Regions from separate parts of the Shewanella sp. 1180_01 genome, predicted to be linked through region 3. Evidence: predicted binding sites of a transcription regulator. Region 3 holds the regulator's gene; each other region holds the start of a gene.

The links. Region 3 encodes sigma-54, which starts transcription at its own class of promoters, with help from an activator protein. Its sites were predicted from a motif close to GTTGGCACGNNNNTNGNNT; they were not measured.
Region 1: FW758_RS13455 (flagellar assembly protein FlgT) is a predicted target of sigma-54. The motif match lies at 1,373-1,391, and genes of this name have one in related genera.
Region 2: glnA (glutamate--ammonia ligase) is a predicted target of sigma-54. The motif match lies at 937-955, and genes of this name have one in related genera.
Region 4: FW758_RS01175 (DUF3192 domain-containing protein) is a predicted target of sigma-54. The motif match lies at 928-946, and genes of this name have one in related genera.

What each region holds. Positions count from the first base shown of each region.
Region 1 covers NZ_VXCT01000024.1:14,425-16,633, forward strand. The annotation lists tRNA gene FW758_RS13450 (tRNA-Arg) at 1-70, opposite strand, end outside; gene FW758_RS13455 (flagellar assembly protein FlgT) at 126-1,292, opposite strand; gene FW758_RS13460 (FlgO family outer membrane protein) at 1,572-2,204, shown strand; gene FW758_RS13465 (LPP20 family lipoprotein) at 2,201-2,209, shown strand, end outside.
Region 2 covers NZ_VXCT01000007.1:65,756-67,964, forward strand. The annotation lists gene typA (translational GTPase TypA) at 1-19, opposite strand, end outside; gene glnA (glutamate--ammonia ligase) at 1,043-2,209, shown strand, end outside.
Region 3 covers NZ_VXCT01000022.1:26,116-28,324, reverse strand. The annotation lists gene lptB (LPS export ABC transporter ATP-binding protein) at 1-538, shown strand, start outside; gene FW758_RS12815 (RNA polymerase factor sigma-54) at 646-2,124, shown strand; gene hpf (ribosome hibernation promoting factor) at 2,153-2,209, shown strand, end outside.
Region 4 covers NZ_VXCT01000001.1:259,722-261,930, forward strand. The annotation lists gene FW758_RS01165 (Zn-ribbon-containing protein) at 1-455, opposite strand, end outside; gene FW758_RS01170 (hypothetical protein) at 455-838, opposite strand; gene FW758_RS01175 (DUF3192 domain-containing protein) at 1,003-1,410, shown strand; gene FW758_RS01180 (DUF2789 domain-containing protein) at 1,421-1,654, opposite strand; gene FW758_RS01185 (GNAT family N-acetyltransferase) at 1,804-2,209, shown strand, end outside.

The DNA of each region.
Region 1 (2,209 bases), on a different contig from region 3:
CTCCACAGGGACTCGAACCCCGATCGGCCGCTTAGGAGGCGGCTGCTCTATCCTGTTGAGCTATAGAGAGACGACAGTGATTATACTGGTTTTATCTCTGATTAAAAGGCTTATGATTTAGTTGCTTAAATCTTAAGCGCTATGTCGTTTATCTGCACATTGTAGGCTGCATTTTGGTCTAAAAGTACTGCTGTAGAGCTTTCTTCACTCACTTGTTCGATTTTTACCGTGGCTCGGCTTTTGGTTGCGACGGCGCGCATTTCATTCAGTCGATCGGGTAGGTTTTGCTGTAATACGACTTGGAATTTATCCCCGACACGAATGCCATGTTTACGGCCGAGATTTAAAATGAACCTGTCCGCTTGGCGGCTCACGACTTGGCCGAGTAAGGGTCTGCAATTGAGAGTACTGTCCAAATCGTGGGTAGCCTGTTGCATTAATTTAGTAATATTTTTGCCATAGGATGATCGCCAGAATCTGTCCGTATTCGGGGCAATAATGGCTTGTTCTTCAAATTCCCATGGCGCCGATGTGCTGTAGCTTTTACTCCAAACTTCTTCGCCACTGATCCCATGATAGAGGCTAAGTTTGAACTGGAATTGCCTGAGTGGAGCTTCATCCCAAAATCCTAGGAAGGTTGGCTGCACTGGCTCCATTGAGATATCCATAATTTGTGGTTGGAGGATATATTGGCTGTCGGTAATTTCACTAAGCCAGCTTGGGAGTCGATAACCGCGAATATCCACTAGATCTTGTTTAATATCGAGCAGTTCTTTAGCATGAGTGTGGCTAAAACCTGTGGAAGAGTAATCTTCTATAACACTGCCTAATTTTTCTGAGATCACTTCTTCAAAGCCTGAAAGCTGCCCGTATCTGAGCTGAGTACGATCTTTGATTTGTGCTTGAGGGATTAGAATCGCAGCCTTTAATTGTCCATTTGGACACTGCTGCGTAGGATCATCATTTAGATCGAGTCGTAGGGACACATAAATTTTGTTTCCCTGGATTCGTTCGCTAACAAGTTGGATGCTGATGGCTTGGGCGTTGCGATTTATCGCGAAGTTATTCTGTGTAAGGTTTCCGTTAGAGGTTTGTTGTTCACTGGAGATTTGAATGCCTGTGCTTAATGTCGCGTAGCTAACGGCTTGATTAATCGCTTCTTCCCTTGCTTGAGCCGTATTACCATTGATAATAGTCGCTTCACCACTGGCTTCTATCCATTCGGCCCGAGTAGGCAAAGACAGCAGTGCAAGGCTCAAAATGATGAGCGAAGCTGAACGTGGTATGTGCATCAATACAATCCTTATCGCTAAGCTATTGGCGAGCTTGCTAATCGAGCCAGTTTCCTGACACTTAATCTAATATACCGACAAAGCAAATTTCATGCCTGACTAACGAGAGTTTTCGATAAAGTTTCCATTGGCGCAGTCGATATACAGCGTATGAGCATAATATTGTCGGGCTGGAGCAATTTTGGTCCGAAGATTGCTGGCTTTTGTTACTCACAAAAATGAAACGCATAGAGTGTGAGTGATTTAATTGCCAGTACACCCACAGATGAGGTAAATCCAATGCTAAAGCGTGTGATTATTCCCTTAACATTACTGATGTTAGGTGGATGTGTGGCTAAATCGGTTACACCGCCCAAGCCGAGTTTAGTGGATGGCAATGGGTTGCCGCCAACGGCAGTGATCAACCATTTAGCACAGCGAATTGTGACAGAGCTCGTTAAGCAAAATGATGCTCTGCGTTCTGATCAACCAATTGTCGTCGCCACCCCAGTATTAGTGGGTGACATGAATGGCACAAATGCGTTGGCGCAGCAGTTACAGCAAGGATTAATGACGTCGCTCCATAGCTTTCAGTTTAATGTGGTTGATTTAAATTTAGCAGATGGCTTGAGAGTGACGGCTAATGGGGATTTTATTTTGACGCGAGATTGGCAACAATTGTCGAAAAATCTTCCCGTTGAGCATCTTGTCGTTTCGACTATGAGCCCAGTTACCAATGGTATGGCGATCAATACTCGGATTGTGAACATAAGTAACAATCGTGTGGTATCGGCCTCTCAAACTTTTGTGACTCAAAAAGAGTTGGCAAACTACATGCAGCCTTCGGAGCAAATTGTGTCACAAAATGGCATCTTATATCGTCAGGCGAGTCCAGGCATGAATGAAGTGCGTGTTTTAGGAGATGGAAAATGAAACGC
Region 2 (2,209 bases), on a different contig from region 3:
TACGTAAATTCTCTAGCACGGATAAACCTCTTACCATCAAACAAAAATAGGGATATTTCAGTAATTCGTTATGGCGATCTAGCTCGATCCGCCACAATAAAAAGCGTGCCATTCTACTCCAGAGCGGCCTTGGCGCACAGGATTATTTTTGAACACTTATAAAACAATCCGCCGATCCTTGGGTAATTCCTGCCAATATTCCATTGAGTGAAATCCTCTACCACCACAGTTAAAGCACTGTTCAATTGCCATATTAGTAGGGAAAATCCGAGTTAAGCAGCTGAATTTGCTATTTTTCATACTCTAGACGCAAACCATTTCTGCTGATTTAAACATCAATTAAAATTGATATCACAGCGATGAAATCATCTCACCGAGAAACAGCAATAAATTCTAGCGTACATTTAACTGGGCATTCATATTGGCGTTTATGACCGCGAAAACTGAATGTCTTTAAGACTCACTTCATTGTCACGCTATACCTTTATTACGCATTACTTATTCACTTGGTCTGTGAACGGCAAAGACATTTCGCACATGAGAACGAACTCTTTCCTAATAATATGATAATAAACCACTATTGGATTGAGAATGCGTGGCATAGTTGGACAGACTAGCGTGGTTTTATGACAATTTTGCGGCGGCGAAACAGCCCAGAGAAATAGTCCAGTTCTGTGCTGAAAAGATGTGCGAGATTCAGTGCTGCTGTCCTTATGCGACTAATGTGAGCCAAGGCGTCACTGCCATCTCACTGCCACATAAGCAGTGCATGTTATTACTTTGGATCCAAGCCTAGGTTTGCATGAATCAATTCAGTGCGCACCAAAATGGATTGATGCACCAAAATGCCACAGCTAAAAGCACCATAGTGGTGCAAACACGAATCCAATTAAGTGCAGAAAAGATTTTAAACCATGTTAATCAGCTAGTTAAATTATTGGCATGGATATCGCTTTATCGCTCGTAAGTTTGGCTCAAGATAAATAACTTGAGTTAAAAGATTATAGAAGGGGCATCCCTTTACCCTACCGGAGGCTTGAGAATGTCAGTTGAATCAGTTTTAAAGCAACTTGAAGAATTAGAAGTTAAGTTCGTTGATTTACGTTTTACCGACACTAAAGGTAAAGAGCAGCACGTATCTATTCCTTCTCATCAGGTAGATGCTGATTTCTTCGAAGACGGCAAAATGTTTGACGGTTCTTCTATCGCAGGTTGGAAGGGCATTAACGAATCAGACATGGTACTGATGCCAGATCCAACGACATTCGTACTGGATCCTTTCACCGAAGAAACCACAGCGCTGATCCGTTGTGACATTCTTGAACCAGGTACTATGACGGGTTATGACCGTGACCCACGTTCAATTGCTAAAAAAGCAGAAGCTTACCTAATCTCTACAGGTATCGCTGATACTGTGTTGATTGGCCCAGAACCAGAATTCTTCCTATTTGATGATGTCCGTTTCGGTACTGACATGTCTGGTTGTTTCGTTAAGATCGACGCTAAAGAAGCGGCTTGGAACTCAGGCACTAGCTACGAAGGCGGCAACACAGGTCACCGTCCATTCACTAAAGGCGGTTACTTCCCAGTTGCACCGGTTGACTCATCACAAGACCTACGTAGCGCTATGTGTTTAGTGCTTGAAGAAATGGGTCAAGTGGTTGAAGCGCATCACCACGAAGTGGCGACTGCGGGTCAAAACGAAATCGCTACTCGCTTCAATACTTTGACTAAGAAAGCGGATGAAATCCAAATTCTGAAGTACGTAGTGCACAACATGGCACACGCTTACGGCAAGACGGCGACTTTCATGCCTAAACCTATCGTTGGTGACAATGGTAGCGGCATGCACGTTCATCAATCTCTGGCGAAAGACGGTGTTAACTTGTTCGCTGGCGACAAATACGCAGGTTTAAGTGAAACGGCGCTGTACTACATAGGTGGTATCATTAAGCACGCTCGCGCGCTGAACGCTTTCACTAACCCAAGCACTAACTCTTACAAGCGTTTAGTGCCACACTTTGAAGCACCTGTTATGTTGGCCTACTCTGCCCGTAACCGCTCTGCATCAATCCGTATTCCAGTGGTACCAAGCCCTAAAGGCCGTCGTATCGAAGCGCGTTTCCCAGATCCACATGCCAACCCATACTTAGGTTTCGCAGCGCTGCTGATGGCCGGTCTTGACGGTATCCAAAACAAGATCCACCCA
Region 3 (2,209 bases):
CGATGATGATTTAACCGCAGATCCTATGCACCTGCGCGCCCGCAAAGGCATAGGTTACTTGCCACAGGAAGCCAGTATCTTCCGTAAACTGACCGTCCATGACAACATCATGGCCGTGCTTCAAACGCGTAAAGAACTAAAAAAAGAGCAAAGGGAAGAAGAGCTAGAGCATCTGCTTGAAGAGTTCCACATCACCCACATCCGTGACAGCCAAGGCATGTCATTGTCGGGCGGTGAACGTCGCCGTGTCGAAATTGCGCGGGCGTTAGCAGCAAATCCTAAGTTCATTTTGCTCGATGAACCCTTTGCTGGTGTCGATCCGATTTCGGTTATCGACATTAAAAAGATTATCGAACAGCTCAAAAGTCGTGGCCTTGGCGTGTTGATCACAGACCACAATGTCCGTGAGACATTAGATGTGTGTGAACATGCCTATATCGTGAGTCACGGAAACTTGATTGCCGAAGGAACACCCGCAGAGATCTTAGACAATCAGCAAGTTAGGGCTGTGTACTTAGGTGAACAATTCAGGCTATAGTTAATCAAGCGGAGCCAATGTAGGCAATTTATGCCACCATTGGACTCCACTCAAGATGATAACAAGCGGCCTCATCCAACAATAATAACGTAGGGATCAGCGGTAACATGAAAGCGTCACTCCAGCTCAAACTGGGTCAACAGTTAACCATGACGCCACAATTACAACAGGCCATACGTCTGTTGCAACTGTCGTCATTAGAACTGCAGCAAGAGATCCAGCAAGCCTTAGATTCTAATCCCCTTCTCGAGCTGGAAGAGGATCAATTCGACGCCACTAAAGACCCTGTAAACCAAACGCTATCCGATACGGATTTCAGTGAATCTAGCACCCTGCCGCCAGAAAAAGACAGCTCCACCATAGACACGGCAGAGTCGCTCACGAAAGAGTCCATGCCCGACGAACTCCCCATGGACACCACATGGGATGAAGTGTTCACCGCCTCTCCTAATTCTGGCCCCGGCGGCAGTCGTGAAGACGATATGCCCTTCCAAGGTGAGACCAGTGAAGGCTTGTATGAACACTTAGAATGGCAAAAAAACCTCACACCGTTTTCTGAAACCGATTTAGCCATTGCCACCGCCATTATTGATGCCATCGACGATCAAGGCTATCTCACCCAAAGCACTGACGAAATCCTCGAAGCCATGGGCAATTCTGAGGTTGAGCTCGACGAAGTCGAAGCTGTACTCAAGCGCATTCAACACTTTGATCCCATTGGTGTTGCCGCCCGCGATTTAAGCGAGTGCCTGTTGATCCAACTGTCGCATTTCGCCGCTGACACGCCCAACCTAGAAAACGCCCGCATGCTGATCAAAGATCATTTAGATCTGATCGCCGCCCGCGATTTTAGATTGTTGATGCGTAAGACTAAATTAAAAGAGGATGAATTAAGAGACGGCATCGCGCTTATCCAAACCCTCAATCCCCGCCCAGGTTTATTGATTACGCCCAACGATGACGAATACGTCATCCCAGATGTGTCAGTGTCGAAGAAAAATGGCCGCTGGGTGGTTGAGCTGAATCCTGACTGCATGCCAAAAATCAATGTAAACCAACATTATGCCTCGATGGCGCGCAGCACTAAAAGCCAAGCCGATAGCCAATTTATTCGTGGTCATCTGCAAGAGGCTAAATGGTTTATCAAGAGTTTAGAGAGCCGTAATGATACCCTGTTGAAGGTGGCGAACTGTATCGTCCAATATCAGCAAGGTTTCTTTGAATACGGTGAAGAAGCCATGAAACCTATGGTGCTTAACGATATTGCCGAAGCGGTAGAAATGCATGAGTCGACCATCTCACGGGTGACGACACAGAAATACATGCATACCCCTAAGGGACTTTTTGAACTAAAATACTTCTTCTCTAGCCACGTCGGTACTGACGATGGTGGGGAGTGCTCATCCACAGCAATCAGAGCCTTCATTAAGAAACTGGTTGCAGCGGAAAACCAGAAAAAACCATTAAGCGACAGTAAGATGGCACAGCTTCTGGCAGAACAAGGGATCAACGTAGCCCGCAGAACCATTGCGAAGTACCGAGAGGCTATGCTCATTCCGCCTTCTAATCAGCGTAAAAGTTTATAACCTACAGTGGATATCGGAGGACGTTTCTATGCAAATAAACCTGAGTGGACACCATGTCGAAATTACCGAATCGTTACGCGCATAT
Region 4 (2,209 bases), on a different contig from region 3:
TCGCTCTGCCAACGGATAATGCGTTTGTGATCGCCATTAAAGGTTGCTGGGAGTCGATATAAAGGAATGGGCAATAGATTATCGCCGCTGCGCAGGGGCGAGCACATGTGCACAAAGCTGGTATACAGCAGTTGCCAGCTCGGTGTGTCGGTATTGCTGACCTCAGAATTAATGTCCTGACCGATAAACTTTTCCCGCGGCGCGAGTAGCTTAGCGTCGGTTAACTCTGCTAAGGCTTTTTTAACCCAAGGACTGTGATATTTATGCGCTAAACTGCTTTTCTCTGGCATCAGTAAACGCACTCTAAACTCACCGTCATTAAAGGCGACCGCAAATTCTCGCCCTAAGATTTGGCCATTAGCTCGATAGGCTTCGAGGAGTTGATTAATGGCTTTTTCGGCGGCAGAGATAGTGGTGTCGGCGAAGCATTCGAAGCGCAGTTCAGTGACAAACATTAAGCGGTTTTTCCTTGGGATTCTAATAAGTTGATGCGTTGTTTTAGTTCAAGCAGTTCGTTTTTCAATTGCATGATTTCTGCTTTTTGCTGCTCAGCATGACGTTCAAAATATGCCTGTTGTATCTGCAGGCGATCGGCAAGCAGCGCAAGCGTCAAGGTATCGTTAGTTGCTGCGGCTTCGATTGTCGGGCTGAGGGCTTGTAACTCGGCTAAACGCTCGCGATCCGCCTTAGGCATAGATTTAAATTGCTGCAAGCCTTGGATCAATATCGGTAAAGGTAGGCTGCTACCTAAACGGGTTTTAATTAAGGCAAGGCTCGGTACTTTACCGCAGGCTTCGAGCGAACGTGCAGCCGCTAATACTTGGTCAAGTGGACTCATAATTAGCAAAATTCCTTAATTTGTTGGATGATTTAAACTAATCTCAAAAGGTTGCGTAAGTTTTTTCATTTAAAAACAGTGTGTTGTCATTTGGCATCTATTTTGCTTATTGTCCTGCCTAAATCGCTTTTTCAAGCAAAAATAATAATCACACAGGATGTCACATGATTAACCATAAATTGAATAACAAACTTATCGCCATCACTTTTTTAGGGCTTGCAAGCTTAGGTCTTAGCGGCTGTGTGGTCAATGTCGGTGATGGCGAATCGGGTTGGGATAGCAGCGAATCATGGGAGAAAGTGCAGGATAAAAACCGCACGAACTTAACCAAACTGAGTTTAGGGATGCCCAAAGACCAAGTGATGATCTTAATGGGCACCGCTGATTTTAGTGAAGCCTACATTCAACAAAGTGCTCAACAAGGTGAATCGAATAAAGAAGTCTTAGTGTTGTTTTATCGTACCCAGCGCAATAATGGCGATGGAAAAACCACTAAGGATGAATGCACACCTATCGTGCTGAGCAACAATGCCTTAGTGGGTTGGGGTGAAACGGCTTACAGTAAAATTTAACCCGCGAGTTTTATAGCTTACGTAGCTGAGTATCGAGTTGCTCAATGGGCTCAGTCCAGAGGGCATCAGCTTCTAGGCCTTCGATGATAAAGCTCTTTTGAGCAGGGGTCCAAAAGGGCGCTTGGCTTAGATGGATGTGATGGTCGATATCATGGGTTGCAATAAATTGCGCTATGGCTTCATTGCTACTGTCTAAACCGAGTTGCTCGAATAAGTGGCTTAGGTCTACTGGAGTTGTATCCATCATTATTTCCTTTTCAGTATAGTGCCTTCGTTTAGAGTAAGCGCCTGATTGAAAAATGCAATCTATGATTAAAATTTGCACTTTTCCGTTTCCTTGGTAAATTAATTGTTACTCATAAAAAGTGTGGGCTAAGTCAAGGAATACTAATAATGGACAATGAAACCTTGGAAGACTGCCGTGCAGTCTATTTGACAGCGGAAGACTTACGCATTGCCGCCTCTATCCTCTATAACGCTTACCATGATGACCCTTTTTTTGTCGATTCACTTTTCACCTCAGATAAAGCCGCTTACGAGCAAAAACTGCGCGCCGCGATCCGCGAAGAACTCAATACGTTATGGCAACAAAAACAAGCACTCATTGGTTTATTTGACCATGAAAGACTGGTTGGTTTAGCCTGTGTGGTAACGCAAGAAGTGCCTTTGGGTGAAGGGCGTTACTGGCATTGGCGCTTGAAGATGTTGTTAGGTACAGGCTGGCAATCGACCCAAGCTTTGATGAAAAAAGAGTCCAGTATTGTCGAACTCTTACCCAGTAAGCACTGCGGTATTTTGC